DNA from 4 places in the Sporomusa rhizae genome. Region 2 is predicted to be linked to each of the others. Evidence: riboswitches for the same ligand, from Rfam matches in the RefSeq annotation. Region 2 holds a riboswitch; each other region holds the start of a gene.
What was found. A riboswitch is a leader RNA that binds a small molecule or an ion and turns the genes downstream of it on or off. The one in region 2 is predicted to bind cyclic di-AMP.
Positions count from the first base shown of each region.

Region 1: linked by a shared signal. The riboswitch ahead of SRRS_RS17520 (4-hydroxy-tetrahydrodipicolinate reductase) and the one ahead of SRRS_RS13580 (3D domain-containing protein) in region 2 are both predicted to bind cyclic di-AMP.
Region 3: linked by a shared signal. The riboswitch ahead of SRRS_RS10845 (C40 family peptidase) and the one ahead of SRRS_RS13580 (3D domain-containing protein) in region 2 are both predicted to bind cyclic di-AMP.
Region 4: linked by a shared signal. The riboswitch ahead of SRRS_RS22085 (DUF2294 domain-containing protein) and the one ahead of SRRS_RS13580 (3D domain-containing protein) in region 2 are both predicted to bind cyclic di-AMP.

Region 1 covers NZ_CP156925.1:3,695,744-3,703,503, reverse strand. The annotation lists gene SRRS_RS17530 (TetR/AcrR family transcriptional regulator) at 1-459, shown strand, start outside; gene SRRS_RS17525 (Na+/H+ antiporter NhaC family protein) at 679-1,830, shown strand; cyclic di-AMP (ydaO/yuaA leader) riboswitch at 2,225-2,360, shown strand; gene SRRS_RS17520 (4-hydroxy-tetrahydrodipicolinate reductase) at 2,497-3,264, shown strand; gene SRRS_RS17515 (DMT family transporter) at 3,328-4,203, opposite strand; gene SRRS_RS17510 (hypothetical protein) at 4,582-5,127, shown strand; gene SRRS_RS17505 (gamma-glutamyl-gamma-aminobutyrate hydrolase family protein) at 5,184-5,915, opposite strand; gene SRRS_RS17500 (glutathione ABC transporter substrate-binding protein) at 6,783-7,760, shown strand, end outside.
Region 2 covers NZ_CP156925.1:2,883,683-2,891,442, reverse strand. The annotation lists gene SRRS_RS13600 (Zn-dependent hydrolase) at 1-110, shown strand, start outside; gene SRRS_RS13595 (2-phosphosulfolactate phosphatase) at 152-853, shown strand; gene SRRS_RS13590 (3D domain-containing protein) at 984-1,769, shown strand; gene SRRS_RS13585 (L,D-transpeptidase family protein) at 1,867-2,586, shown strand; cyclic di-AMP (ydaO/yuaA leader) riboswitch at 2,692-2,837, shown strand; gene SRRS_RS13580 (3D domain-containing protein) at 2,836-3,441, shown strand; gene SRRS_RS13575 (DMT family transporter) at 3,621-4,073, shown strand; gene SRRS_RS13570 (acyl-CoA dehydrogenase family protein) at 4,179-5,312, shown strand; tRNA gene SRRS_RS13565 (tRNA-Val) at 5,373-5,449, shown strand; gene SRRS_RS13560 (carcinine hydrolase/isopenicillin-N N-acyltransferase family protein) at 5,696-6,550, shown strand; tRNA gene SRRS_RS13555 (tRNA-Met) at 6,678-6,754, opposite strand; tRNA gene SRRS_RS13550 (tRNA-Thr) at 6,764-6,839, opposite strand; tRNA gene SRRS_RS13545 (tRNA-Met) at 6,842-6,917, opposite strand; gene SRRS_RS13540 (hypothetical protein) at 7,135-7,497, opposite strand; gene SRRS_RS13535 (peptide chain release factor 3) at 7,591-7,760, shown strand, end outside.
Region 3 covers NZ_CP156925.1:2,366,561-2,374,320, forward strand. The annotation lists gene SRRS_RS10810 (nickel-dependent hydrogenase large subunit) at 1-509, shown strand, start outside; gene cybH (Ni/Fe-hydrogenase, b-type cytochrome subunit) at 533-1,264, shown strand; gene SRRS_RS10820 (HyaD/HybD family hydrogenase maturation endopeptidase) at 1,264-1,761, shown strand; gene SRRS_RS10825 (hypothetical protein) at 1,834-2,136, shown strand; gene aroH (chorismate mutase) at 2,242-2,598, shown strand; gene mqnE (aminofutalosine synthase MqnE) at 2,668-3,744, opposite strand; gene SRRS_RS10840 (glycosyltransferase family 2 protein) at 3,910-4,869, shown strand; cyclic di-AMP (ydaO/yuaA leader) riboswitch at 4,969-5,107, shown strand; gene SRRS_RS10845 (C40 family peptidase) at 5,111-5,779, shown strand; gene SRRS_RS10850 (ABC transporter ATP-binding protein) at 5,932-7,662, shown strand.
Region 4 covers NZ_CP156925.1:4,715,746-4,723,505, reverse strand. The annotation lists gene SRRS_RS22095 (dipeptide epimerase) at 94-1,185, shown strand; gene dcuC (C4-dicarboxylate transporter DcuC) at 1,259-2,620, shown strand; cyclic di-AMP (ydaO/yuaA leader) riboswitch at 2,965-3,100, shown strand; gene SRRS_RS22085 (DUF2294 domain-containing protein) at 3,180-3,566, shown strand; gene SRRS_RS22080 (helix-turn-helix domain-containing protein) at 3,820-4,098, shown strand; partial or broken gene SRRS_RS22075 (APC family permease) at 4,224-4,505, shown strand; gene SRRS_RS22070 (methyl-accepting chemotaxis protein) at 4,701-5,546, shown strand; gene SRRS_RS22065 (Na/Pi cotransporter family protein) at 5,624-6,538, shown strand; gene SRRS_RS22060 (ECF transporter S component) at 6,716-7,312, shown strand; gene SRRS_RS22055 (hypothetical protein) at 7,479-7,760, opposite strand, start outside.

The sequences.
Region 1 (7,760 bases), 810 kb from region 2:
AAGGAACAGCTATTTTACACACTTATTAAAGAACGCAGCGCTAAATTTGAAAGTGAACTTAACGATATTGCCGGGCTGTCTGAACCTTCTTTAGATAAAGTGCAGAAAGCAATCAAGGTTTTTTTGGATTTTTATGTGGAAAACGCAGATTTGTGGCGGGTGCTTATGCATGAGATGCGCGGTCTTGGACATGAAGAACCATCAAGCTTCACCGAGGCGCAGCGGGAAAAGTACCGGGAAAGATTTCGAAAAACCATTGGCGTGCTGGAACGGATTTTAGAAGAAGGTATTGAGCAGGGGACTATTAGACCCTGTAACGCACACAAAGCGGCTCACGGCCTGTTCAGCGTAATTGTCATGATGGTATTCCAGGGGTTTGTTGGCCCCAATATGGAGTCTATTGAAAAGGCAGCTCATGGCATTGCCGACACTTTTCTCTACGGTATTGTTGCCCGATAACGTGAAAAAAGGCTTGCGCCTACTGGTGCAAGCCTTTCGTTACTAACCTTAGAGAGGGATGGCTTTTTGGATATAATAATTATATTTTTTCTTTTCTTTGCCTCGTTGCTTTTCAGCATTTATCATAGTATATCAATACTCTACCCTTTACTTTTCGGGCTTAGCTGCTTTACACTTATATCCCTTCGTAGAGGCTATACCTTAACCGATTTATTGAAGATGATGGGAGACGACTCAAAAAAGTCGTTGATTGTAATTAAGATTTTTGTATTAATCGGGATAATAACGGCGGCTTGGCGGGCTTGCGGCACGATTCCCTTTATCGTGTATTACGGCATAATGTTTATGAGTGCCAAGTACTTTATAGTATCGGCGTTCCTATTGTCCTGTCTGGTGTCCTTTTTGCTTGGCACTTCTTTCGGAACCGTTGGGACAATTGGGGTAGTGCTGATAGTTTTGGCGAAGAGCGGTAACGTTGATATAAATATGGCTGCCGGTGCAATCATTGCCGGGGCTTATTTTGGCGACAGATGTTCGCCTATGTCTTCAAGCGCCAACCTTGTAGCCGCTTTGACTAACACCAAGCTGTATATCAATATTGCAAACATGAATAAGACGGCAAGCATTCCCTTTGCCCTTTCCATCTTGGGGTATGTATATTTGTCTTATACCAATCCGTTGGCTTTTTACAATAATCAAATTGTAGATGAAATAATAAATTCTTTTGATATAAGCCTGATTGTGTTGTTGCCGGCGCTCATTATACTAGTGTTTGCTGCTTTCCGGGTAGATGTGAAGCTATCAATGGGTGTCAGTATTTTATTAAGTGTATTGATTGCTCTTTTTGTTCAACACATACCGTTTCTTAAATTAATGAATTATATTGCCACAGGATACCGTATGGAAAATGGGGGCTTCTTTGCCGATATAATTCGGGGTGGCGGGTTGTATTCTATGCTGAACGTTTCCCTCATTGTGCTGATTTCTTCAGCCTATGCCGGTATCTTTCAAGGGACTGGTTTACTGAGTGACATTGAAGTTTTTTTTGAAAAAATCAGCACGAAAACCAGTGTATATCTCACGGCTGTATTGTCAAGCATAGCCACAGCCGCATTTGCCTGCAACCAAACACTGGCCGTAATGCTTAGCCATCAAATTACCCATAAACTTTATGAAAGAAATCAATTAAGCAATTACCGGTTAGCAGTTGATCTGGAGAATACGGTAATAGTAATCTCTGCACTGATTCCGTGGAATATTGCCGGCGCTGTCCCTGCGGTAATGCTATCGGCAGATGCCGGATTCATCATTTATGCTTTTTATCTATTCTTAGTACCGCTGACTAATTTAGTTGTACGAACAAAGATATAGATATATTTTTGAGGAATCGCAACCAGTAAAATAGGTCATTGATATATTCAAAATGATGTTGTATGATTAAATAAAAAAATTTTGGAGGAGCCTGTCACCAGGCTCTTTTATTGTCTAAATGAGTCTGGAAGAAGACTCTTTTTTATTTGCGTGCTTTCTTAGGTGGTTTCGGCGGGCCGGAATGAGAATTTTCATTCTCTATATATACTATTTATATGAAATAAGTAAAGTAAATGAATACAAATTAATTAAAGTATGGTAAAATTAGGAAAAAGAATATAAAGATAAATGCACCAAAAAAAATATATCGCGGAGGTATGAATATTTTTGGTTTTTGAAAAATATAATTTGTTTTGAAGTTCCGATAGGATATAGATATGTTTTTAAATCATAAGTAAGGCAATCGCCGAATTCCAATCTCATGGAAGCGGGGGACCCATTTTCGGGGTGAATCCTGTAGAACAGGTAGGGCAAATTTCTTTCTGCCCGAATCCGTCAGCTAACCTCGTAGGCGTTGAAAGAGAAGGATGTGTTGTCCTGCCAATCATTAAAGGCCATTTACGAGTCTTTAAACATTCCTTCTCGGAAGCTGATTTTGTAAAGCTACTGCGTCATGCAGGATGAGGTAGTAAAAAAACAAACTACAGTTTTAAGGAGGAATTTTGAGTGGAGAAAATTAGAATTGGCATTTTTGGGTTTGGGAAGACGGGAAAAATTATTGCTAACGAATTCCTGCATGATAATCTATTCACGCTGGAGTGGGTAGTGCGTAAAGGCTATGAGGATCACCGGAAATATGCCAGCCGCCTATTAGGTCATGAATGTGACGCAGGGGAGATTTTTTCTATTGGGGACATTGACGATAATTTTTTTGACACAAGACCAATCGATGCTCTCATAGATTTTTCAGGGCTTACCGGGCTTTACTTATACGAAAAGGCTGCGTCAGCCGGGATTCCTATTATCTCTGCGATTTCCCAATATGAGAAAGAGGAACTGGACTTATTACAGTCTTTTGCTGAGTCTGCGCCGGTGCTTTATTCTCCCAACATTACATTAGGGATTAATGTTTTGCTGGTAGCCGCTCAAATTTTACAAAAAATAGCTCCTCATGCGGATATCGAGATTGTTGAGGAACATTTTAAAGGCAAAAAAGAAGTTTCAGGAACCGCCAAAAAAATAGCAAAAGCACTTAATCTCAATGTTAAAGAACACCTACATTCAATTCGTGTTGGCGGAATCGTTGGCAGGCACGAAATCATCTTTGGGATGCCAAATCAGACAATCCGCTTGCTCCATGAAAGTATCAGCAGGGCCGCCTTTGGGCAGGGGGCAATTTTTGCCGCCAAATTTTTATTAGGTCAACCCCCTGGGTTATATACCATGGAAACAGTAATTGCGGATATGTTTAGAAAAAACATTCCGGTTTACTAACCCTTTATGATAACAGTTTTTTAATAAATCACACCCACCCGTTATACGGGTGGGTGTGATTTATTATGCTTCTTCCTTAATAACCAGTAAGACCCCGGATAAGATTAGCAAGGCGCCGATCCAAAAGGTCAAGCCAACTTGCTCCCCTAAGAAAAGCCAACCTAGCAGGGTGCCAACCACCGGTTGAAAGAAAAAGTAAAGTCCGGCGCTTGTCGCGGTAACTATTTGCAGCCCTTTGTTCCAAAGAAAGAACGCACCTGCAGTGGAGACGGTACCAATATATAGTACTCCTCCCCACACTTTGGGCTGAGTAAGAACTTGAAGATCGCTTGTTGTTATTTCGGTGACAGCAAATGGTGTAATTACTACCGTTGCAACCAATATTGCGTATGTCGTAATTACAAGTTGTGAGTAATCGTTAGGCACTCGTTTTATGAGTACAGACATTAGCGCCCAAGTAAGTGCGGCTATTGCCAATATGCCGCCGCCAAGCCGGGATGAATCGCCTAGATCACCAATGCCAACAATCATTAGAACACCTGTAGTTGCCAAACACACTGATAATGCTTTTTTAAAAGTGATTTGTTCTCCTAATAAAATACGGGCAAATATAGCCATAAACGCAGGCGTTGCCGAAGTAATTACTGCGCCCATCTGAGCCGAGGAGAGCTGTGTACCGAGAAATTGCATCCAGATTGAAATTGAGTAGCCAATTATTCCGATGGCTATAATCAGTGGAAGGTCTTTTTTTCGGATTTGCCACGACTGGCGGGTAATAAGGCCCAATATACTCAGTGTTAGCAGGGCCACAAAATAGCGCAGCCAAACTAGCTCAATTGGAGATATAACTGCAAGCACAACTTTGCTCACTACATACATACCACCCCAGATGCTTGCGGCTAGGGTCAGGTATATTTGTCCGGCATAATTCTTTATCATTAACAATCCCTCCGTCTTTTAGTCGGTTATGATTTACAGACGGAAGGCCTATGCTCAAGCAATCCTTCCGTCTTAGGAATGGATTGCTACCGGAGTATCATTTTCAAAAAGAGGCTTAAAAAGCATCCGTAATCCTCCTTTCAACGGAAAGCGTTTTTGTCTTCAGTCACATTGTATCATAAGCATGGTAACCATACTATTATTAAAAATATAAGTACTTTTTTTGTGAGAAGCAACGTAGCATTAAAGTATAACAGTCTGCACAAATTCCGGCTTTTTTCATAAATTATATTGATGGTAACAAAAACAGGCTTTATTTTACATAACGGAATTTACAAAGTGAAAATCATAAGTTATCGGTCGCAGGAGGGATTAGCAATGTACTGTACTCAATGCGGTCAGCCGGTAGCTGAAGCAAGCAAATTTTGTTGTCAATGCGGTACCAAAGTTGCTCTTGCAAGCACTCCTGGGGACAAAACTTTGGCCAGCAGTAAAGAGGACATCCTGACGGCTGTTGCCGGAGCATTGATGCAAAATGATCATCTAACCCTGACTTACAGACAGAAAACAGATATTGGAATTTATAGCACACTGGCTGACGTCAATTGGACGGTGGGAAAAAAGAAAATCGAGTATTTTGCCAGTATATTAGCGGAAGAAAATTCTCAAACGATTGTTCTTTGGGAAATGATTAAGGAAACCAGTTGCGGATTCGACCCTGTTTTTTCATTTACTACGGAGAAATTTTATAGTGATGGCAAGACTACGTCCGGAAAAATAACCGAATGCGGGACTGGCTTAGACGAAAAAGTCATTGATTATCAATGGGATTATTCTCAGATAAGCCTTCAGATTCAACATATTACCCTAGCGAAGGGATGGCGTTTTAAAAAGGTTATAAACCAGGGAAATGCTTCTTATTAAGAACTAAAATAAAACAGGCTTGCTCCTTTTCTAAAGAAAGGTGCAAGCCTGTTGCATTACAAGCTTGCTTGTTTAACCAAGGCTCTAAACAATGCCAACATGGCAGGGTATTTTTTTGCTATCATTTCGGGATGCCACTGTACGCCTAGCACAAAATGGTCGCCAGCAAGTTCAATGGCTTCGATAACCCCATCTTTAGAATAAGCTGTGATATTAAAGCCAGGAGCGGCAGTTTTCAACGCTTGATGATGAAAACTGTTAACGAGGATGTTGTCCTCGCCAATGATGGATGCCAAGGTGGATGCTGGCTTAATAGTCACAGTATGCCACAAGGCGTCTCTTTGGGTAACCTCCTGAAAGTGTTTAATGCTTGTCCCTTCAATTTGGGATATATCTTGATATAGTGTCCCGCCATAGGCAACGTTGATAATTTGTACACCGCGGCAAATGCCCAGGATAGGTTTTTTTAATTGGGCAGCTGCCTTGACTACTAACAATTCGTATTCATCCCGGACATGATTTACACAGCCCAACTTTTCCAGAGGCTCTTCTCCGTATAATTGCGGATCAACGTCAGGCCCGCCTGACATGATTAAGCCGTCAACTGCTGCAACTTGTTCGCTGATAAGAGCTGGATTTGCTACAGGTGGTAATAAAATTGGTATCCCTTCGGCTTTCGTGACGGCGTCGATGTAATCGGTATTGGCAAATGCTCTTATCATACCGGGAAGTACTGTGCCCTCAGCCAATAATGTGTTGCAAGTAATTCCAATAACTGGTTTGCGCAATATATCCATCTCCCAACGATTTTACGAATAGGGCAGGCATAAGGATGAGCAGATTGAATGCGCACCTTTATACCAATCTATTATTATTAAGTTATCGATAATAATGCAAAATTCCTTCCATATAAGAGAAAAAAGGCATGAAACTCATTTTGACAGTATTAGGCTGACCCAAAACAGATAAAAGAGGGTTTTATAAGGGAAGTTTTGAAAGATAATACCCTAATATGACTAATTGGTTATCATCAGGTTACCAATAGGTTAACCTATTGGTAACCTGATGAGTGGGATAAGTTACTGATAACTGTATTTTTTTAGTCTAATTGTGTATGTAGTGAATGTACAAATTACTTTAAAAAATGTTCATAAATAGATGTATGGCAAAAAAAATGCTGCAAAATTGTTCTGTTTGTAGTAGGATTAATCACAGATGTTGATAATTATTAAAATAAACATATGGGTCATACATGATTGTATTTGTCTCCACCCTCAGGATATACACAATATTAAAAATGTAAAAAAAATATCTTTTTCTTTATGTTATTCGGTTGGCATAAAAGTTGCAATATATTCTCATTGTTATTTATCCGATGACTAGCCTGCTCTAAGATTCCCTCTTCTCCAAACGGAATTTAAGAGCGTTTGGTAACCGGATAAGGGGACTAAATTTCAGGTAGGATTAGTCTGTTCTATAATTGTTCCGTGATTATTATATAATCGGAACCTGACAAAGGAGGTATGTGCAAGTAAGCAGATAACTGCTTTTATATAATAGGCGGCCCCAATACGAAATCGGATTATGCTTAAGGATGTTGGGTAACTCAGCCTATGATACTTGTAGTATTTATTACATAAGGAGGTAACAATTAAATGAAGCCATCAAAAATTCTTAGTCTGCTACTTGTTAGTATGTTAGCTATTGGTTTATTGCTGACAGGCTGTTCAAAGTCAAATCAAGCCAGCGGTGATAAAAAATCAAATGAAATGGTGGTAGGGCAGGATGCCAATCCGACAACCCTAGATCCGCATGATACGCAAGATACATTAGCTTTTGGTATCCAAAAGACTATGTATGAGGGACTCTTAGGCTTTGATAAAGATATGAAAGTTATACCTGTATTGGCAGAAGCTATTCCGGAAATGGCTAAAGATGCTAAAAGTCTGACCTTTAAACTCAAAAAGGGTATCAAATTCCAAGACGGAACAGATTTTAATGCCGAAGCCGTTAAGCTTAATATTGAACGTCTAAAGGATCCTGCCAATAAACTAAAGCGTGCTTCTTTGTTGGCATCAGTAGATCGTGTAGAGGTTGTTGACCCCTATACTGTCAAAATAGTATTGAACAAGCCGTTTGCGCCGGTTCTTCAGGCATTTGCACATCCTGCTACAATGATGATCTCGCCAAAGGCTATTAAGGAAAAAGGTAAAGACCTCAATCGTAATCCTGTAGGTACAGGACCGTTCCAGTTTGTTGAGTGGAAAGATGGTCAATATGTAACTGTTAAGAAATTTGACGCTTATTGGGATAAGGCTAATGCTGCCAAAGTAGACAAAATTACTTTTAAACCTGTGCCGGAAGCCGGTTCTCGGGTAGCTATGCTAAAGACAGGCGAAGTACAGTTTATCTACCCGCTGCCGTCGGAGCAAGTAGACAATGTTAAAAGCGATAGTAATATTGTAGTTGATAAGTCTCAATCCATTATTGAACGTTATGTTGTCTTGAATGTGACTCAGAAACCATTTAATGACCAACGGGTTCGTCAGGCGCTGAACTATGCCGTAGATAAAGAGGCTTTGGCCAAAGTAGTATTCAAAGGATTTGCTACACCGCCGGAGTCGGTTATTTCT
Region 2 (7,760 bases):
TTCCTTGTAAAGACGGCGTGAGTCACAACGAGAACGAATACATTAACCCGAAAGACATTGAAGCAGGATTAGATGTATTAACAGAAACACTATACCAATTGGCAAAATAACTTTAAAAAATATATTTAAATCAAGCGAGGTACATATATAGTTGAACATTGATATTTGTTTTACACCTAACGACTTTAATGCTAAGGAATATGGCGGTTACGCTGCGGTAGTTATTGACGCCTTTCGCGCGACTACAAGTATTGCTACAGCCTGCGCAAACGGTTGTAAGCGAATCATCCCGGTAAAAACGGTGGAAGAGGCCCTCCAGATCAAGAACAAATATCCTGAAGTATTCCTGGCTGGGGAACGGGAGGGCTTACTTATACCAGGGTTTAACCTAGGAAATTCGCCCTATGAATATACAAGAGAACAAATTGCTGATAAAACCCTCGTTATGACAACTACCAATGGAACCCTGGCATTGACAAAAGCGGCTTCACTTCCCAGAGTATATGTAGCAGCTTTTGTTAACGCGGCTGCTGTTACTAACGCTTTGCGTCAGCAGCAGGAAAACATAGTTATTTTGTGTGCAGGCTCCGAAGGGCGTTTTTCGTTAGAAGATACTTTATGTGCTGGTCTGCTTGCAGAACGACTAAGTAGCATGTCTAAGCTTAGCGATACTGCTTTAGCTGCCAAGGGAATGTATTGTGATTTTAAAAATGATCTGCTAAACCGCGTTTCCGAATCATCACATGCCAAATATTTAAGTAGTATAGGCTTTGAACAAGATATCGCCTATTGCTTAAACCATGACACGTTGTCAGTAGTACCAATATTTGCAGAAAACAGTATAACGGCTTGATTATACGTCGGTATTGCCTGAATGATAACATTCAGGCTTTTTATTTGTTCAATTTTCCCTCTGTTATTTATGTAAACCATATGATAAAATGTCTACTGAGCCAAGCCATCAAATGAGAGGAGTTTTATATTTGAAGAAAAAAATAGCCGCGATCCTGTTGATGGTTTTTTCAGTGCCATTTTTTACGCCTGTAGTACCTAAAGCCAATGCAGCATTTTTGGATGATAAACTGGCCCAAGTTGCCGGCAACCTAACCGCCACCCAGATACAAGAGTTAATAAAAGTAAAAGAGACGTTAAATGCAAGTGATAGGCAAGCCTTATTGGGCAGAATAGCGCAAACGGCTCTGGAACGTTCTGGAAATGCTACTGTTGCTAATAATATTACCGCACTTGCTGAACAATTAACACCGAAAGAGCAGACTGTTTCGCGGGATAATCTTACTCAGATGGTAGAATCTACAGTACGCAATAAAGTACAAGAGAAAGTGCAAGGAGAAGTAACCAATCATTTCGCTGGTTATCAGAAAGAAATTGCACTTCTTTCACAGTTGTTTAATAACAGCAATAACCTAACCCCTAAAGCGGTTGAAAATAATAACACACTTGCTGGAGCACCGGAGAATTACCGCAGAATGCTTGATATGACTGCGACTGCTTACGGTCCAGGAATGCTCGATAACGGCAAATGGAATAATTCAACCTATGTGGGTGGCAAAGTAAAAAAAGGGGTAGTAGCTGTTGACCCTAAAGTAATTCCTATGGGAACAAAACTCTGGGTCGAGGGCTACGGCCCGGCTGTAGCTGAGGATCAAGGCAGTGCCATTAAAGGCAATCGGATTGACTTGGCTTTCGACACAAGACAGGAAGCTCTTGACTATGGTATTCAAAAAGTAAAAGTGTACGTTTTAAATTAACCGGCCAATGGCCGGTTTCTTTTATTCCTCTTTTCATACCCCTTTGAAAATGCGCATATATTTTGTGGAAGAGTAGTTTGCATGAGGAGGGAGTTTAGTGAATTCATTCCGGTCTCTCAGAATTAGGCGATCCCGGATATTTTATAGTATTGTAATTTTGGCTATTATTAGTATTGCGTTTAGCATAATTAGTTTCGAGTACATAGATGAACAAGAGTTTGCATCAATTGGAACAAACCAACCGACAGAATCTCCCAAAGGCAAAGTAAGTATTGTGGTAAAGATACAGTCAAGGGTGCTCGAACTTTATAATGACGAGCAATTATATAAAAAATATCGCATCGCGGTAGGGAAAAGTAAAACTCCGACACCAATAGGTGAATGGAATGTAGTTTGGAAGGATTACGACTGGGGAACAGGTTTTGGGACTCGGTGGATGGGCCTAAATGTACCGTGGGGCACCTATGGTATTCATGGTACTAATAAGCCATGGTCAATTGGCCAGTTTGCCAGTCATGGCTGCATCCGAATGCGTAATAAAGACATCGAAGAACTGTTCGAATGGATTCCTATTGGAACTCCGGTGCGAATTGAAGACAGAAAAGTAAGTGTAAATAGGAATCTGAAATTAAAAACATCCGGCGCTGATGTTGTAGTATTACAGCTGAAACTTAAAGAACTGGGGTATTTTCAAGGCAGGGCAGATGGTTTGTTTGGCACTATGACCGAAGAAGCCGTTAAAGCTTTCCAGGCAGATAAGGGAATACCTGTTACCGGTGTGGCCAATAAGGAACTATACACAGTCTTAGGAATATAAAATTAGTTAACGTGTCATAAATAGGAAACAATTCGCGCTATTTAGTGATAACATAAAAATTTAGCTATTTAAGAAATTTGACCAATTTTACAATAATGTGTATTATTATTTATAATGCCGAATCCTTATAAGGTACGGGGGAACCAATAGATATACAGGGGTGAAATCCGCTATGGCGGAGGGGTGATTCTCTTTTCTTCTCTTTGACCCTAACCCGACAGCTAACCTCGGAGGCATAAATAAAGAGAGGTGGTACAACTGAAGAGAGCATTTTTTGCAATTTTGTTTGTATTTACCGTGTTGTGCTTAACTACCAACCCGGCTGTCGGATTGGCTGCACCGCCGCAGGATATGGCGGCCTTAACTATCGGGGCACGCGGTGATGACGTACGATTGGTACAGAAGCTGCTGGCAGATGGCGGTTTTTATGCCGGAGAGATTGATGGGGTTTTTGGTCCTGTTACCGCAAAAGCCGTAAAAGAATTTCAACAAAGTGCTAACCTTACTGTAAATGGGATTATAGACAAAGAAAACTTTGTCTATCTTGAACGGTTGGCTGGTGAACCCAGCAGATACAGTCGTTCCCTTATTATGAGAGCATCAGGCTATAGTGCGTTTGACCCAGGTAATGGAAACCGCACCTATTCCGGTAGCCTTTTGCGGAAGGGCTTGGTTGCTGTTGATCCATCAGTGATTCCTCTGGGGACTAGGTTGTATATTAAGGGGTACGGCTATGCGATAGCTGACGATATTGGCAGTGCTATTAAAGGCAACCGTATTGACTTAGCTTTTGACAGCCACCGCGAAGCGTTAAACTTTGGATTGCAGAAAGTTACAGTATACGTGCTGGACTAAGAAAGTTGGCAGGCCGTGGCCTGCTTTTCTTTTTATAATAGCTAACTTCCCGGAATATTAACAGGCCCTAAGTATTATACTATTTTTATCCTGTGACTAACCTTCTGATGGGGTTAAAACCCAATCTGAAGCTAAGTCTACTTTATAATTATGTATAGTACAAGGGGGCGTGTTTAGGCTTGAACTTTATTTCGAACGAAATGCTGCCATTAGTATTAGCATTGGTTTCAGGGGTATTAATGGCAGTACAAGGTTCGCTTAATACTGCATTAAGTAAAGTTATCGGTCTTCTAGAAGCTACTTTTTTTGTCCATATTACGGGAACTATTTTGGCTGTGATCTTGCTTTTTTTCTTTAAAATGGGAAAAGGTAATTTGTATGCATGGCAAGATGCACCTTGGTATTCATGGCTGGGTGGTTTTATTGGCGTAGCTATAATATATTTAGTAGCAGCTAGTATTCCGGGAGTCGGTGTAGCTAATGCTACAACGGCTATTATTGTTGGGCAAGTCTTAACGGCTATAATTATTGACCACTTTGGCGGCTTCGGTCTTGAGCGTATGTCATGCAGTCCTCAGCAGATATTTGGACTGGTATTACTTGCAATAGGCGCTAAATTGTTATTAAAATAGCGTTTTTTTATTTTTTTCGCTATTAGGTGTTAACAAAAAAAAAATTATAAGGTATACTTATCATTAGAATTTTTTGGTATCATGTCACCAACAAGGAGGCAAAGCATGGATTTTAACTTTACTCCCGATCAACTGGATCTGCAAAAGATGGTTAGAGAATTAGTTACTAAAGAAATCACTCCTCACGCTTTAGAAATGGATAAAGAAGGCGTGGTTCCTCCAGAACTTTGGAAAAAATTGGACGAAGCTGGATTGCTTAATCTAACCGTTCCTGAAGAGTATGATGGTCCGGGTCTCGAAGCTCTCTCAATTGCTCTTATTTATGAAGAATTAGGCAAAGGTTGCGCTGGTGTTGCCACGACAACAGCTGCAAACGCATTAGCTTCGTATCCAGTGGTATTGTTAGGCAATGATGATCAAAAACGCAAGTTTTTTGATATCATAAATAACGGTAAATTGGCTGCTTTTGCACTAACCGAACCAGGTGCCGGATCTGATGCCGGAGCCGTTGCTACATCTGCAGTCAAAGACGGTGAACACTATATACTTAATGGTACTAAGTGCTTTATTACCAATGGTGGTATTGCCGATATTTTTGTAATCTTTGCTAATACACGTAAAACAGCCGGTATCCGTGGGTTAACCGCGTTTATCGTTGAGCGCGGCACCCCTGGTTTCTCTGTAGGTAAAGAAGAAGAGAAGATGGGCATCAGAGCATCTAACACCTGTGAATTGGTTTTGGAGAATGTGCGTATTCCTGCAGCTAACAGGATTGGCCGCGAAGGAGAAGGCTTTAAAATTGCAATGAAAACTCTGGATGCAGCCCGTCCATTTGTCGGCGCAGTTTCAGTAGGCTTGGCCCAATCTGCCTTTGAGCTTGCTGTTAAATACTCTAAAGAGCGTGTTCAATTTGATAAGCCGATTGCTTCGTTCCAGCTTATTCAAGCAATGTTAGCAGATATGGCTATGCAAATCGAAGCAGCTCGCCTTTTGGTATATAAAGCTTGCTGGATGAAAGACCAAGGAGTTGACTATGCTAAGGAATCCGCCATAGCCAAATGTTTTGCTGCCGATACGGCTATGAAGGTTACAACCGATGCCGTACAAGTACTTGGCGGTTATGGGTATTCCAAAGAATATCCGGCAGAAAAGTATATGCGCGACGCTAAGATTATGCAGATTTACGAAGGCACTAATCAAATTCAGCGTTTAGTAATTGCTAATAATATCTTATATTAATTTATATTTCTGGATGCTTGACTTTTAAAGTTAACCGTAATATAATTACATACGTAGTAAGGGATTATAGCTCAGTTGGTTAGAGTACTACGTTGACATCGTAGGGGTCACTGGTTCGAGTCCAGTTAGTCCCACCAGAAATTTTAGGCTAGTAGATTAATCTACTAGCCTTTTTTATGTGCCGAGATTAGACATACCATCTCTTCACCGTGCGAAGAGACTTCAATAAACTATATGAAACTACAACTGGCCAACATATTCACTGTCGGCCAGTTTTTTGCCTTAAACTCTACTGTTTTATTGGAAATGTAGTAAAATAAATACAGCGAAAATAAGTATCGGTAAAAATCAATAATTTATATTCTATGTATCGGAGTGATATTGTGAAAAGGACGATAGTAATTGTAATACTATTATTGATTATGTTTACTTTTGGTTTACAGGCACACGCATGCACACTTTGGGCTGCTAATGGCAATATTGTTCAAGGAGGTGGAAGTTTAATCGTTAAAAATCGTGATTGGGCTCCTGATCATCATCAAAAATTAAAATTAATTTCACCAGCAAACGGGTACAAATATATTGGACTTTTTGTTATTGACGGCAATCATAAGGGACTAAAAGCAGGAATAAATGAAAAAGGATTAGTTACAATCAGTGCATCAGCAGGATCTATAGCGTTTAAAGAAAGAAAAATACTGCCATATACCCATGCGCTCTATGAGCAATTATTAAATGAATGTGGCAGTGTAGACGAAGCAATTGCTAGAACTGAATTATTTTTAGGACCGCAGTATTTAATGCTGGCTGACCGGAATAAAGTAGCTACTATTGAAATTGGGCCAGATGGCAAGTACGCCGTCATAATGAAGGATAGCCAGGCTATTTTCCATACCAATCACTATGTTGATGAATCAATGTTGGAATTTAACAGAGTAGACGGACTGAGCAGTAATACCAGGTATAAACGTATTGCAGCATTACTAAGTAATGCTGCAACGCCGTATAATCTTGATACCTTTCTAGATTTTAGCAACGATCAAAACGATGGACCTGATAACAGTATTTTTAGAATAGGAAGCTCGCCCCAAAAACAACGAACTATGGCGACCTGGGCTGTATCAATACCACCGTATGGCTCTCCCGAATTATATGTTAAAATATTAAATCCTGGAGAGAGTGAACAAATCAAAAAGGTAAAGGTTGAAGATATTTTTGACGAAAAACTAGAACTTTAATGCGCATAACATTAGTTATGATTGTTTAGCAGAGGAGTGGTAGGTATAAAAAAGAAATATAATTCTAAAATAACAACTAGGAATGATAAACAGAAAAGAACTTGTCTTAACGACAAGTTCTTAAAATTGGTGGCGGCGCAGGGATTTGAACCCCGGACACTGCGGGTATGAACCGCATGCTCTAGCCAGCTGAGCTACGCCGCCGTATTAAAATGGAGCTAGTGACCGGGATTGAACCGGTGACCTTATCCTTACCAAGGATACGCTCTACCGACTGAGCTACACCAGCGTTGGTTGCGGGGACAGGACTTGAACCTGTGACCTTCGGGTTATGAGCCCGACGAGCTACCAACTGCTCCACCCCGCGATAAATTTTTGTCACAAATTTAATTATATAGTACGGGCAATACTATGTCAATCAATTTTTCAATCTAATAGCATTGCAACTATTGGGAAGGCAGTGTCATTGACTACTGTTAATTAATGGTGTATATTAAATTATTGTACTGTTTGCGTTATTCCTTAGAAGATTAGTATTTGCGGTGTAACTAATACTAATAGGCGCTAATCCAATGCGTAACCTGTCAGTCGCCGATAAATTTGCTATAAAAATAATCAGGGCTGATAGCACAAGGAACAACTGCGTGAAATCTGAGCCATTCCTTTCCGGCTATATTCTTGCTTAATAAATATGTTTTTGTCGGAAAATCTCGGTTGTCTACGGTAAATAACTGGTCCTCTTCCAGGGCGCCTTCAAGGTCATCTTGGGAAAACCGGTCTGTATAAAAATATTGGTCGACTGACTGCAGATTGCCGTCATTATCATAGACTGCACCAAAATATACAGCATCACAATCAACTGTGAATTCGTATGTACCGTTCTCTGAGAGTGTACGAACGTCAATACATATTTTTTTGACGGGAAGTTGGCTCATATGTATACTCATAAGTGTACCTCCATTAATGGTCTCGATATGATTATTCCCGCTAACCAGACAGTTATGCTGTAAATTTAACAGAATTAACTTTAGGAGGCAATAATGTCAAATCTTGCTCCCGAAATTAGTAAACGGCGTACTTTTGCTATTATATCTCATCCGGATGCCGGCAAAACAACGTTAACTGAAAAACTGCTACTCTTCGGCGGTGCAATTCGCTTAGCTGGATCTGTAAAAGCCAGAAAAGCCCAAAAGCACGCTGTATCTGACTG
Region 3 (7,760 bases), 520 kb from region 2:
CTGTATCTAAATTACTCAATATGCCTCCGGAAAAATGGATGCCTACAACCGTTGGACGGACAGCAGTACGCGGCTTAGATGCGCAGTTGAATGCTTATATTAATAAATATTTTCTGGATAAGCTAATAAATAACATTAAAGCTGGGGATACGACAGTAGCCAATACAAATACCTGGGATCAAGCAAACTGGCCAAAAGAAGCCAGAGGGGTCGGTCTGCATGAGGCTCCACGGGGCGGTCTTAGCCACTGGGTAACAATAAAGAATGGCAAAATCGACAACTATCAAGCGATAGTTCCGTCTACGTGGAATGCTTGTCCTCGTGATACCAATGCCGGTTATGGTGCCTATGAATCCAGCATGATTGAAACTAAAGTAAAAATTGCTGAAAAGCCTCTGGAAATCCTACGGGTGGTACACTCTTTTGATCCGTGTTTGGCTTGTGCAACTCACCTGTATGACGGTCAGGGTAAGGAGTTGTCTGTTGTTCGTACAGATCCGTATTTGTAACCTGCAAAAGGAGGATGACTGGTATGCGTCAGGGAGCCATGAAATCATATTATCTTTTTAGCCCATGGTTGCGTATTTTCCATTGGATTATGGTAATATGCACGTTTATCCTGTTTTTTACCGGGCTATATATTGGCAATCCATTTTTTCTGGGAACCCAAGGTATTGATCCTACTTTTGCTGTCAATAACGTAATGTCAATGGAAGTGATAAGATATATTCATTTTATAGCCGGATATGTGCTTGTTGCTTCTTTTATTCCCCGAATATATGGTTTTATCATCAATCCTGGTGACAGGTTATTGCCCAGGCCCTGGACAAAACTGTACTGGACAGGAATAATGGATACGCAAATGCATTATATGTTTATGCGCGGAGCGCATCGACCATATTTGAGAAACTCGTTGGCTAGGTCGGGGTATTTGTCTGTTTATTTAATGTTTATCATTATGATAATAACCGGGTTTGCTATGTATTACATGATTGAGCCAAATCGTTTTTTGGCCAAGGTCTTTGGGCCGTTCAACAACTGGTTGGTAAATGAATATGTTGTACATATCATCCATCACTTTGTTGCTTGGTTTATTATGCTATTTGTCATTGTGCATGTTTATATGGCAATCAGAGCTGACTTTGTAGAAAAAGGCGGCGAAATTTCTTCTATGTTCTCTGGAGTCAAATATATGGAGGAAGAACCCGAAGATTTGGGGGACATAGTGAGTCCTAAAAGTACGGCAAAACAGGAGCTGCGATAGTGGATAAAGTTGTTGTCTTAGGTGTCGGTAATATCTTAATGCAAGATGAAGGTTTTGGCGTCCGGGTGGTAGAAGAGCTCGCCCGACGCTATACGTTCCCGGACAACGTTGAAATTTTGGATGGCGGCACGCTGGGAATGGAATTGCTTCGATTTATTACAGGAGCAACCCGGCTGCTTATCATTGATGCTGTAAACGGCGGCGGCAGTGCGGGAGATTTTTATCATTTTGCTAATGAAGAAGTTAAAACTTATTTTAAACATAAGGTATCAATGCATGAAATAGGTATACAGGATGTTTTAACTGCAATTGAACTAGTGGGGCAGCCGATACAGGAGGTTGTCGTCTTAGGTGTCCAACCTGCTGTCATTGATGTTGGACTTGAGCTTAGTGAAGCAGTAAAACCATGTACTTTTAAAGTTGTGAACAAGACTCTTGAAGTTTTACGTTCATGGGGGTATAAACCGCTTGCCGCAGACATAGGTATTACGAAGTAGACTTAACTTTGGAGGGAAGTCGGAGTTAGCCAATCTGAAGTTTAGTCAACGGGTAAATGCGGAGGTGGGGCTGTGAAGTACAGTGTCCTGTATGTTATTCTGACCCTAAAAGATGAACCGGAGGTATTTCCTGCCGAAGATCATCGTTATAACCCCGAAAAAAAATGTCAGGAATTATTAATTACTGTCTTTGACCAAAAGCTATGGGTAGATACTAGGGCTGTTAAATTAAAGAAAGTAGCGGGATCAATTTTCTGTTGGAAAGAGTATGAACAAGGGCAATATGTTGAACTTAATCAGTCGAATAGTGTATGTCCTGAGTGTGGTTGGTGGAAATGCCACATATGTAATTCCTGCCGTTGCAACAAACCATAAAAGCATATTGAAATAACCAACTAAATAATTATAGGAAATTCGCGGTTTTTCGCGTATAATGTTTACCAGAAGCTTTTGCTAATACTTTCTAGGAGTGGTCATTAGATGTTGCGTGGTGTTCGTGGCGCGACAACCGTTACAGCCAATAACCGTGAAGAAATATTTGAACGCGTGGCCGAGCTTCTTACGGCAATGACGAGTGAGAACACAATAGATATCGAAGATATTGGTGCGGTGATATTTAGTTCGACACCTGACCTAAATGCCACTTTTCCCGCTGCCGGTGCAAGAAGGTTAGGGTGGGTCCAGGTACCCTTATTCGGGACACAAGAAATAGAATGCCCAGAAGCACTTCCCTTGTGTGTTCGGGTATTGATTCTCTGGAATACTGATGTTAGGCAGCAAGAGATTAAACATGTTTATTTGCATGATGCTGTTATTTTGCGGCAGGATATTAGGTAATAAAACAAGTTAAACGTACTAAAGCCTGCATTGTTCATTGACAATGCAGGCTTTAGTTATTAATAAATACTACTCATAAATGTTAATAATATTATATAGTGAATCGCGCTCAACAGGTATACGTCCGGCCTGACGAATTAAGGTCAAGATTGTTTCGGTACTTAAGAGCTGGCTGGTTTTAGCTCCGGCTGCGTGGCTGATTTTTTCTTCGCTGACAGTGCCGTCGATGTCGTTAGCACCAAAACCAAGGGCAAGTTGAGCAATCTGAGGGTTTAACATAACCCAATATGCTTTGATATTATTAAAATTATCCAGCATTAATCTAGCGATTGCTACCATTTTTAGATCTTCCCAAGCCGGAACCCGGCTAATTGATTCAGACAATCTGGTGTTAGCAGGATGAAAGGGAAGTCCGATAAAGGTTTGGAAGCCTTTTGTTTCGTCTTGCAGAGTGCGAAGAGCGAGTAGATGATCAATTCTTTCCTCTGGTGTTTCAATATGGCCGTACAGTATACTAGCGTTCGTGCGGATGTCTAGCTTATGTGCAACGCGAGCCGCATCAAGCCATTCAGCGGCACTAGCTTTATTGGGACATACTTCCCGGCGTACTCTATCACTAAGAATTTCGGCACCGCCGCCAGGCATAGAACCTAAGCCAGCCGCCTTAAGCCTCTGGAGTACACCGGTTATGCTTTGACCGGAAATCTTAGCGAAATAGCATATCTCAACACAAGTAAATGCCTTAAGATGAATATGCGGTAAAGCAGTATGCAGGGCGCTAATTATATCCACATAGTATTCAAAAGGCCAGTCAGGGTGCAAGCCGCTAACTATGTGAAGTTCGGCAAGACGTTTGTCTTCAGCTGCCTTTGCCGCTACAGTTAACACCTGTTCTTTGGTCATGGCATAAGCATGAGCACTGTCGCTATCACAACCAAATGCACAAAACTTACATTTGGCAGTGCAAACATTAGTCAAATTTATATGGCGGTTAACATTAAAATAGACATAATTGCCACTGATACGCTGTCTTGCTATATCGGCGAGATATCCAAGCCAACCTATGTCATTAGAAGCAAGTAAAGTTAAGCCGTCGTTACGGGTAAGCCGGATACCGGCGCGGATTTTAGCTTCTAGTTTATCCAAGGCAGACACTCCTTTCCTAAAATAATTTCGCGGTTTATAGGAGATATCCTGCTAACTGGCCAAGGACGGTTTGGGTGCTAAATGTATTAAATCTTGGCTAAAGATTTAATTGCAATTATGGGCAGGTGATGTAATAATATATTGGTGACAAGGAGGGGGAGCGGTATGCCGTTACCTAAAAAACTAATTTCTATTGTTGTACCAGTATTTAATGAACAAGATAATATCGACAACTTTTATCAGGAAGTTATTAAACATATGGAGCAGCAGCCTTATTATTTTGAGCTTATCTTCATCGATGACGGATCGAGTGATGCTACTCCTCTTATCCTTGAACGGTTAGTAAATTCTGATAACCGGGTGAGGGCCTTGATTTTAGCTCGAAACTTCGGTCATCAAGTGGCTTTGTCCTGTGGCTTAGACCATGCCGATGGGGATGCAGTAATTACTATGGATGGCGATATGCAGCATCCGCCCGAAATGTTACCGCAATTACTTGCCCAATGGAATAATGGCTTTCAGGTAGTCCAAACAATACGGGTTAATACAGAAGGGGTATCTTGGTTTAAGAGCTTTACCTCAGGTATGTTCTATAAACTAATGAATGCGGTGTCAAATATACGGGTTACTGAGGGCGGTTCTGACTTTAGACTGCTTGATAAACAGGTGGTGAAAAGCTTCCGGCGGTTCCGGGAACGTGCAAGGTTTATTAGGGGCATGATTAGTGCAATCGGGTATCGCCAAACGTATATCGAATTTGTTGCTCCCAAGCGATTTGCCGGAAAATCTAAATTTTCCTTACGAAAGATGCTGCACTTTGCTTTAGATGGTATTACGGCCTATTCAAAAACGCCGCTTAGATTTGCGTTTTACATAGGTATAGCGTTAGGACTCGGCAGTATCGTTCTGACATTGCATGTAATATATATTAGATTGTTTACCGACGAAGCTGTTCCTGGCTGGGCAACAATAACTGCCAGTATTTCGCTTTTAGGCGGACTGCAATTAGCAGGAATCGGCATTATTGGCGAATATGTCGGAAGAATATTTGAAGAAGTAAAACAACGTCCTTTATATTGGCTGCGCGCTGAACTTGGTCAGCAGACAGAAAAACATAATCAATGAAAATTCTTTGCTAATAAAAACAATTACCCTAATAAATGTAAAAAAAACACGATTTTGGGCAGGAATTTTTAGTTTTTAGACGAATATAAGAATAAAGAGCATTGTAGAAAGCCGAATCCAGCTCAGGAACGGGGGAACCATTTTATGGGGTGAAACGTAAGAAGTGTTATGCTTCTTACGTAGGGTGCCTGCAACCCTAACCCGTCAGCTAACCTCGGAGGCCAGCGAGAGGAGAAATGTATTGGGAAAGTTTTTCGGGTTTGTTGTCGCTTTTTGTCTCTTTTTTGGGACCGCTACTTTTGCCCATGCTTCCGGTACATATGAGGTCGGTGACCAGGGAGCCGATGTAGTCGCCATTCAAGCCCAGCTAAATAGTCTAGGCTTTAACGCAGGATCAGCTGATGGTGATTTTGGCGAATTAACAGCTAGTGCTGTTAAGGCTTTTCAGGCGGCTCGTGGTCTAGACGCTGATGGTGTAGTAGGGGCGCAAACTTATCGTGCTCTAATGGGAAGGGATATTCCGGTCAGCCGTGATTCTTCAACGGCTTCGATACGGCGTGTTGTTCAGACTTCCATGCGCTACACTGGTGTACCTTATGTATTCGGTGGGACGAGTCCCGGTGGTTTTGACTGTTCCGGCTTTACCCGTTATGTATTTGCTCAGAGTGGTATTTACCTGCCGCGTATGGCTGATGAGCAGTTTGAAGTCGGACGATATGTATCTTACAATCGTCTCCAGCCTGGAGATTTAGTGTTTTTTAGCACTTATGCTTCAGGAGCATCTCACAGCGGTATCTACCTTGGTGATGGTAGATTTATCAGTGCTACGTCCAGCCGCGGTGTAGCTATTGACAGTATGAACAGTAGCTATTGGGGTCCGCGTTACGTTGGCGCCCGTCGTGTGATGTAAAGGAACAAAAGGGAAGGCGTTGTCAGCCTTCCCATTTTTATTTTTTTGATTAGGGGTATGTTTGGCAGGATTTTTTAAAAAATGCTGGTATTTAAATAAAGTAATTGGTACATACTATGTAAGTTAAGTGTTATTATGGTGGAGAATTTATTATGTTTACTTTTTACTGGCGCAAATTTATAATGCCCTACTGGCTGCAGGCCACGACGGCGATAGTGTGTTTTATCATTGCAAGTATAGCTGGCTTAGCAGCGCCGTTAGTCGTAAAGCTGCTAATTGATGATGCGCTGTCTGGCGGCAACATCACATTTTTGCATATTATTATTGCCGGGATAGTAATATTGTATCTAATCCGCGGCTTATTTTCCTATTTCTACGGTTACCGTATGGCTAAGGCTGGTAACCAGATGTTGGCTAAGCTACGGGAAGACATGTTCACCAAATTACAGTCACTCGACTATGCTTATTTTATGAAAATGCCCTCCGGTGATTTGATTTCATTGTTTACTAATGACTTGTTGTTGATTCAACAGGCGGTAACTGTGGGTATACCGGATATCATTGTCGAGTCGCTAAACCTACTGGCCATCATGGCAATTATGATTTATTTTGATTGGAAATTGGCCATGGTAACATTCGCAACCTTGCCTTTTATTATTGTCGCTATCAGCTTTTTTAATAGTAAAATTGGCAGGATGGGGGCGCTTGTTGAACATACTTTGGCTAAGGTAACGTCAATTATTCAACAATCTTTGGTATCGGTAATGATTGTGCAAAGTTATGTTCGTGAAGATTATGAGTATCGAAAATTTAGTGACAAAATTCAACAGGCTGCGGGGGATTTGCTGAAAGCCCAGCGTTTGAGCGCGATACTTGTTCCCTTGGTAGAATTCCTTGCTGCTATTGGTTTGACGATAATTGTTTGGTATGGCGGGCGGGAAGTTATTAATGGCGATTTGAGTATCGGCGGGATGTTTGCTTTTTTAGTTTATATTATCAATGTCCCTATGCCTGTTCGTAAGATCAGTCAGGCGATGACATTTTTAAAGTTTGGAATAGTAGCTTGGAATCGTATTAACAATTTGCTTAATGAACAAACTCCATCTGTTGCCGATGGTTATCTGGATATGTCTAAAGCACAGGGGGTTGTCGAATTTAAAGATGTGTCGTTTGCTTACCGAACAGGTAAGCCTGTATTGGAAGCAATCAGCATTTCGGCTAAACCTGGGGAGATTATTGCAATTGTAGGGCCAAGTGGTGCTGGTAAATCTTCATTTGCAAATCTGCTTTTACGATTTTATGATCCCACTCAGGGAGCTATTTATTTAGATGGCGTAAATATTAAAGACATAAAAATTAAGGATTTGCGGCAACATATAGGCTTTATTCAGCAAGAGCCTGTCTTATTTAATACAACTATTTTGGAAAACATCCGCTTTGGCAACCTTGCTGCTACTTCAAGCCAAATTGAACAGGCGGCTCGCAAGGCCAATGCTCATGCGTTCATTATGGAGCTACCACAAGGCTATAATACTGTTGTCGGTGAATTAGGCGGAAATTTGTCAGGTGGCCAGCGGCAACGGATTGCGATCGCCCGCGCGATCATTGCGGAACCATCTATTTTACTGCTAGATGAACCGACAGCTGCTTTGGACGCTCATACGGAGAAGCAGGTTATGGCAGCTATTCGGCAAGCCAGTATGGGACGAACAACTTTTATAATTACCCATAGGATGTCAACAATCATGGCTTCCGATCAGGTAATATATTTAGCTGGTGGCAGAATTGTTGAGACAGGTACTCACCAGGAATTACTTAGTAAAGGTGGGTTATATGCTCGGGTCGTCAAATATAGTGAAGCTGATTTTGGTATAAATGAGTAAAATAGTGGCAATAATTTTAGCGGCAATATTTTTGCCGCTAATTATTTTACTTTTATTAAGAATAATCCTATTAACTTCGTGGGATTTATTGACAAAAA
Region 4 (7,760 bases), 1.8 Mb from region 2:
AGTCTTCCCGCTGAAGACTATTGTTCTGCTGGAATTTTTTATGTCATAAAAGGAATACCTTGCAAGATATCGAACATAAGGAGGAGATTGCCTGTGAAAATTGCAGCAATTAAGATTGGCAAAGTCAGTATACCGCTAAAAAAACCGTTTAAGACTGCTCTCCGGCAGGTTAATTCGGCAGAAGACATTATCATCAAGGTTATTGCCGATACCGGCGAGATTGGTTTCGGTAATGCTCCGCCCACGGCAGTTATTACTGGGGATAGCCAAGACTCCATTATTGCCGCCATTCGCGATACCATTGGCCCAAAGTTGATTGGCATGGATGTTGACAATCTGGAAGAGATTATGAGTGCAATTGACACCTCAATGCTGCATAACAGCTCAGCCAAAGCAGCGCTGGATATTGCTGTTTATGATTTGTTTGGCAAACTGCATGGCATTCCGCTCTACAAATTGTTTGGCGGGTACCGTAATGCTATGGAGACAGATTTGACGATTAGTGTCAATGCGCCGGAAGAAATGGTTCGGGATTCGCTGGAAGCTGTTGCCGAAGGCTATAAGGCGCTCAAGCTCAAAGTAGGTACAGATGCGGCGCTGGACATTAAGCGGGTGCAAGCCATTCGCGAAGCTGTCGGTTATGATGTCAAAATCCGCCTCGATGCCAATCAGGGCTGGAAACCTAAAGAAGCTGTCAGAACTATCCGAAAGTTTGAGGATATGGGGCTCGACATTGAATTGATTGAGCAGCCGGTAAAAGCCCACGATTTCAAAGGGCTCAAATATGTCACCGATAATGTACAGACAGATATTATGGCAGATGAAGCCGCTTTTGGTACATATGAAGTATTTCAACTGCTGGCAATGGAAGCTTGTGACCTAATCAATATTAAATTGATGAAAGCAGGCGGTTTGCACAACGCAATCAAAATTGCTCATTTTGCTGAAACAATGGGTGTTGAATGTATGATGGGCTGTATGCTGGAAAGCAAAGTTGGAATTACAGCCGCCGCCAGCATTGCGGCCAGTAAAAAGATTATTACCAGGGCTGATTTGGATGCCGCCGTGTTATTAGCTGAAGATCCTGTTGTGGGCGGCGTAAGCTTTAGCAAAAACCAGCTTATTATTCCCGACGCTCCGGGATTAGGAATTACCGACGTAAAAGGCTGGCAGGAAATCTGCTGAGAGGAGGGGACTAACAAAACTGGAAGAAGCCGGTACTAAGAAGGTGTATAAAATAAAATAGGAGGTAAGTTTTGTGGGTATTGTTCTTTCATTAATTGTTACGTTTTGGGTAGGGTATCTTATTGTAAAAAAATACAAACCGCAACCTGTTTTATTCATGGCTGGACTAATCCTAATGTTTGCTGCAGTAGCGCTTGGTCTTGGTGAGATTTTGCCGGCTAAGTCCAGCACTGGCTCAGTATTTGTCGATGCTTTTGAATTTATAAAACAAACCATGAGTTCACGGGCGGCCGGTCTTGGCCTTAACATCATGGCCGTAGGCGGTTTTGCCCGCTATATGGATCATATTGGCGCAAGTAAGTCTCTGGTAAAACTGACCATTAAGCCGCTGTTGGCTTTCCGTTCGCCCTATTTGGTAATGGCTGGCACTTGGGTCTTGGGTATGTTTTTAGGTTTGTGCATTAATAGTGCTTCCGGGTTGGCCATGCTGCTTATGGTTACCGTATTCCCGGTACTTATCAGCCTTGGCGTAAGCCGCCTGTCTGCTACCGCAGTTATCGCCACAACTCTTTGTCTTGACTGGAGCCCAAGCGATACCGGTACAATCCTTTCGGCCAACACTGCGGGTATTGACCCCGTACTTTACTGGACTAACTACCAAATTCCTATTGCCGCAGTTGTAATTCCTGTCGTAGCCGTACTTCATTTTGCCGTACAAAAGTGGATGGATAAACGCGATGGACATGTTGTTCAAGCTAGCGAATTAGCTGCTTCCGATTCAGATGAAACCGTTCCTCCGATGATTTACGCAATTCTTCCCGCGGTGCCGCTGGCTTTAATATTGATTTTCAGCAGCCTGTGGATTACCTGGATTAAGATGGATATTATTAAAGCCATGTTTATTGGTGTTGCGGTTGGTATGGTCTTTGAATATATCCGTCACAGAGATGGTAAAAAAGTTCTCAATGACATCCAATCCTTCTTTGATGGTCTGGGAATGCAAATGGCTAATGTTATCACCCTGATTGTAGCTGGTGAAACTTTTGCCAAAGGTCTTACTACTATTGGAACAATTGATACCATCATTGCTTCCGCGCAAACTTCCGGCTTCGGTGCCGCTGGTATGATCCTGGTTATGATCGGCATAATTGCTGTTTCTTCGGTTGTCATGGGTTCAGGCAATGCTCCGTTCTTTGCTTTTGCCGCACTGACACCGACAGTAGCAGCTAAAATGTCGGTTGCGCCTGTTGTAATGCTGCTGCCGATGCACTTTGCGGCCAGTGCCGCCCGGGCTATCTCGCCGATAACCGCAGTTATTGTTGTTGCTTCTAGTATGGGTGGTGTTTCCCCGTTTGATGTAGTTAAACGGACGGCCATTCCGATGATTGGTGCGTTACTCTGCATTATCATTGCTAACTTTGTATTTTTCTACTAATAAATTGAGACTCCAAAAAGCCCTAGTATAAGCTAGGGCTTTTTTTGTCCTGATAGAAATATAACTTTCGCCTGGATAAGGGCAACATCGACTTCCGCTTTCGCCAAAGGCTCGGCGCAAGTCGTGTTTTCTTTATAATATTGTAATTAATAGATTATGGGAATAACGCCATTTAAAGGTATTCTCAATTTGGCCGTGGTAAAATGAAGAAAGAAGTAGCAACGATGAGGTAAGCTATGATTTCCTGTGATACCTGCTTTATTTGTAGGATAGCCATTTGCCGTTAGCCGCTATTGTTCTAATTGCAGCTTTTCTTTTAGCAGTTCCGGGAGTATAGTATTTATAACAGCATAAGGCCGAGTTCCAGTATGGAAGCGGAGGAACCACTTTTTGGGGTTAATTCTGTTAATGCAGAAGGGATGTCTTATCTCTTGCCATCCTACCCGTCAGCTAACTTCGTAGGCTAAAGCAAGGGGTCGCTAGACCTTTTAGGGTCTTCTTTTTGTTTTTCCGGACTTCTACAAGAAGGAATCCGGACAGTTGGAGGTACGATAAAGTAATGGCCCCAAAAAAAGCCGTATTGGAAGCGGCTATAAGTGATTCTTTTATTAAATTGCAGCGCAGCCAGGTTGGGCGCGGACCTGTCGAAACCCGGACATATATTATTGAAGATATGGTCCTCGTACGGTTTAAAGGAGTGCTCACTGTCGAGGAGACTCATTTAGCCAAAACCGATAAGGGGCGGCAGGTAGTAAAGGAAATGCGCCAGATACTCAGGGAAACTTTTAGTAACCAAGCTGAGGAGCTGGTCGCAAGGCTTACCGAGTGTAAGGTCATTAGTAGTCACAGTGATATAAGTACAAAAACCGGCGAACGAGTCGAAATATATATATTGGAAAACAACTTAGAGAAAAAACTTAGATGTCTGGAGAAGAGTGGCGTATAACACTAAAAAGTGTTTGGATACCAGCCTTCAGATACGAGCGGAAACATGACCAACGGGCTGGTGGACAGGGCACGAGGCAAAAGCTTGGTGTTGGGTAGGCCGGTACGAAGGTATGAGGCAAAGAGGTTTTTCTTATGCCTGGTATTTTTGTACCGGTCTATTATTTTGCCTTGATTAGGCGTAGTTAGGGCAGTTTCGACTGTCTTGATGTGATATTATTATTTTTATTATTGATGAATAAGAGGGGATCAGAATGATTGGTGAGAAGCTGCGGTCATTACGTGAACGCTGCGGCATGACTCAGGAAGAAATGGCAGAATCGTTAGGTGTGTCGATTGTGGCAATTGAACACTATGAAGCCGATCGTTGGAAGCCGGGAAATAGTCTTGTTACTAAAATTGCGGAGCTGCTAAAAGTAACGGTGCCGGAACTGGTAGGCGACTGCATGGCCGTGAAAAATGAGGACGGTAGTACTGTTTATATCAAAAATCTAGGCTGCGGCCGTTTTTGTGCGGTAGGCAGAACAAAATAGGAAATACTGGCGGGTAAAGCATAGGTAGTATTATGGATGCTGCGCAGGCCGGTATGGAGAAATTAGGCATAAACTATGCTCAATTTCTCCATACCGGCCATTTTCTTTTTTATTTAACTGCCGCCCAAAAAGTTCAAGAAAAATGGCAGCAATGGAATCCTGATGTTGAATTAGTAACCATTTATTCCCCTTATCGGTTGGTTATAGGTCCGCTTGTTAATTATGTGGAACGGTTGGAGCGTAAAAAAGAACCGGACGATTTTATTACCGTAGTGATTCCGGAGTTTGAGACCAGGAAATGGTGGCATCGTCTGCTGCATAATCAAACCGGATTTATTCTCAGAACGTTACTAATTCTTAATAAGAATGTAATAGTTACTACTATTCCGTTTCATTTGCACAAATAAAACACAATATTGAGAAAATTAATGCAATATGTAACATAATGCAGGAAAATGCTGCTATGCATAGAATTTATCAAAGTAATTCAGGTCTTTATTAGAATATTGATAGTAGCTTTGATTTCAAGCCAATATTAACTAACTTACATACTAATTAGTGCAAAACAATGGCATTAAAAAATATATAAGTGAGGCGACACTATGCAACGGCATTCCGGAGAAGAAATCTTGCGGTTATTTACTGAATTAGCCCCTTACATTAATGATTTTATTATTGAGGATGTAGGGGTATCGGTAATTAAAGACGGACTTTATACTGCGTATGTGCCTGGTAAGTCTTTCGACCTCGGAGTTAAAGCAGGCCAGCCTATGCAAGGGCAGGTCAGTGAGCAATGTATTAAAACAGGCAGTAAGGTTATTCGTTTGATAACCAAGGAGCAATCGGCTTTTGGGATTCCTTATATTGCGTGCGCGCATCCCATAAAAGAGAGGGCAGCTACCATTGGCTGTGTTATTACAACCCAAGCTATTGTCAATCAGGAGAAAATCCGGTCTATTTCCAGTGAACTTGCGGCTTCGTCTGAGGAATTTAGTGCCAGTATGGAGGAAATCGCGGCAGGTGCACAAGAGTTGGCGAATATTTGCAGCGAACTTGGAGAACTGAGTGGCGACCTGGCTGCTACCATTAAGCATACTGACGAAATTGTTGCTTTTATTAGAAACGTGTCCAACCAGACCAATCTGCTGGGATTGAATGCCGCTATAGAATCTGCCCGTGTCGGTGAAGCTGGCAGAGGGTTCAGTGTTGTGGCTGAAGAAGTTAGGAAGCTGGCTGCCGTAAGCGCCGAGTCAGTTAAAAACATCAATGCGTCCTTACACCAAATCCAAGAGTCTATCGTGCAAATGAATCAAAAGGTAGTAAGTATTGATAAAACTGTGCAAATCCAGGAACAGTCTATTCAGGAAATGGCGAAAGCCAGCCAAGGGTTTGCATCCATGGCTACAGAGTTATCCAGTGTTTCTGAAGATATGATGCATAGTAAATAACCCGTAAAAAATGTGCCATACCTACGGTCTCTCAAACATATGGTAGTAGAGATAAATTATGTTGGAGGGGAAAAGGTATGGTCGAATTTTTTGTAGGGTTAGGTATGCTGCTTGGCGGCATTTTTATCATGCGTTATGGCTTGAAAAAAGCCTTATGGTATAAATTGCATAAGGTGCTTGTCAATTTGACTAAGACACCGTGGCGCGGCCTGCTGTTGGGTGCAGTAGCGGCCGCATTATTTCAGAGCAGTACAACGGTATGTTTGATTACAATCGGTATCGTCAGCGCCGACTACCTGTCTTTCCGTCAGGCCCTGGGAATTATATTGGGGGCAAATATCGGCACTTGCTCCACAGTACAGTTGGTCACTGTCGCTGTTCCTTTAGAGTGCATATTGCCGCTCATTGCTTTTGTTCTATTGTCGACCATGGTAAAGAAATTCCGGTATCTGGGATTAGCTGCCGCCGGACTTTTGAGTATGCTGGCCGGAGTTGAGTTGCTCGTTCAGGGTATCTCCAGTATGTCTCAGTTCCAGGAGATGGCGGCGTACTTGGTCCAAGCGAAAGAGCAGCCGCTGTATGGCATTTGGGGCGGAATTGTTGCCACTATTATTTTTCAATCAAGCAGTGCAGCCACTGCGTTACTTATGCTGTTGGCCGATTTGGGATATGTCGATATTATGACAGCTGCCTATGTAGTATATGGAAATAACATTGGTTCTTGTGTATCTTCTGTTGTTTTCAGCGCAGCGGCACCAAGAGCCGCCAGACAGGTTGCCTTATCGCACATTCTGCTGAACGTGCTTGGTGTCGCCATCTTTTTTCCGCTAACAAAACTGCTGGTAATTGCTGCCGGTTGGTTTAGCGTAGATTTTAGCACGCAGGTGGCTATTATCCATACACTGTTTAATGTGCTATCCTCGCTGATGATACTGCCTGTTTACAATCAGTTTGTTGGGCTAATTTGCCTATTAATACCTGAGAAATATTAAAAGTAAACTTTCAAAAAAAATTATACCAATTTACCCTAAGATATGATAATATGTTAGCGGAGTGAAAGAAGCCGTCATGACAGCTGGTATTCTTAGAAACCGGACTGACGGTATCTGTAAAGCTCCTTAATAAACGACTTATATCCCAAAGGGGAATAAGAACGGAGGTAATAAAAAATGGAAAAGACGGAATCTTTACGTTCAGCGGGTAAATTCGGAGTACGGCAAATTGCCATCATCGGTATGCTGTCAGCTATTTCCATAATGTTAGGCTTATCGGGATTTGGATTTATTCCACTGCCGACAGCGAAAGCCACCATTATGCAAATTCCGGTTATTATTGGCGCTATTTTAGAAGGACCGCTGGTTGGCGCCATGATTGGTCTGCTTTTCGGGATATTTAGCATTATCCAGAGTTTAACCACCCCAAATATTCTTTCTTTTGCTTTTATAAATCCGCTTGTCTCGGTATTGCCACGGGTACTGATTGGCATTACCGCCTATTATGCTTATAAATGGACTTGGAGTAAGAATGAAGGTGTGCGCATTGGCGTAGGAGCCATTGTCGGTTCGCTTACTAATACCCTTGGCGTACTGACAATGATCTATCTGTTATATGCCGTTCAGTTCGCGCAAACAAGAGGTATTGACGTTAGTGCGGCAACCAAAGTTATCTATGGCATAGCTCTGGTAAACGGAGTTCCTGAAGCTATTATTGCAATGGCTATTAGCGTTCCGGTCATAATGGCTATTAAAAAGCGTTATAAAAACTAAAAAACAAATAAAAAAAATGGCCACTTAGGCCATTTTTTTTTATTTGTTTTTTAGAACAGTGTTATCACAATGGAAGCGGATTACGCAAGAAGATCTTTAATAAGTAAGGTTACAAATGATTCCTGATATCCCTGCCTGCCTTTTGGCACGTAGTGCTTTAGCTAATTTAAACTGGCCTGCGCGACAGGGTACGAATCCTCTTCTCATGTTCACCGGCAATTTCCGCCACGGATTTTATATCTTCACAAATAGTTTCAAGTTTTTGGTTGGACAGTTTCAATAAATGGTAAATATCCTGCTGTTGCACTTGACCGTACTTTTCGATCTTGGCATCAAGAGCCGCAAAACCATCTCGTAGTTCAGTCCTGGTATCGGCTAATTCAGTTTTGGTGGCCATAGTAGATTTGATTTCAATAATTTCATTTTTGACTTCTTCAATATCGGCGCC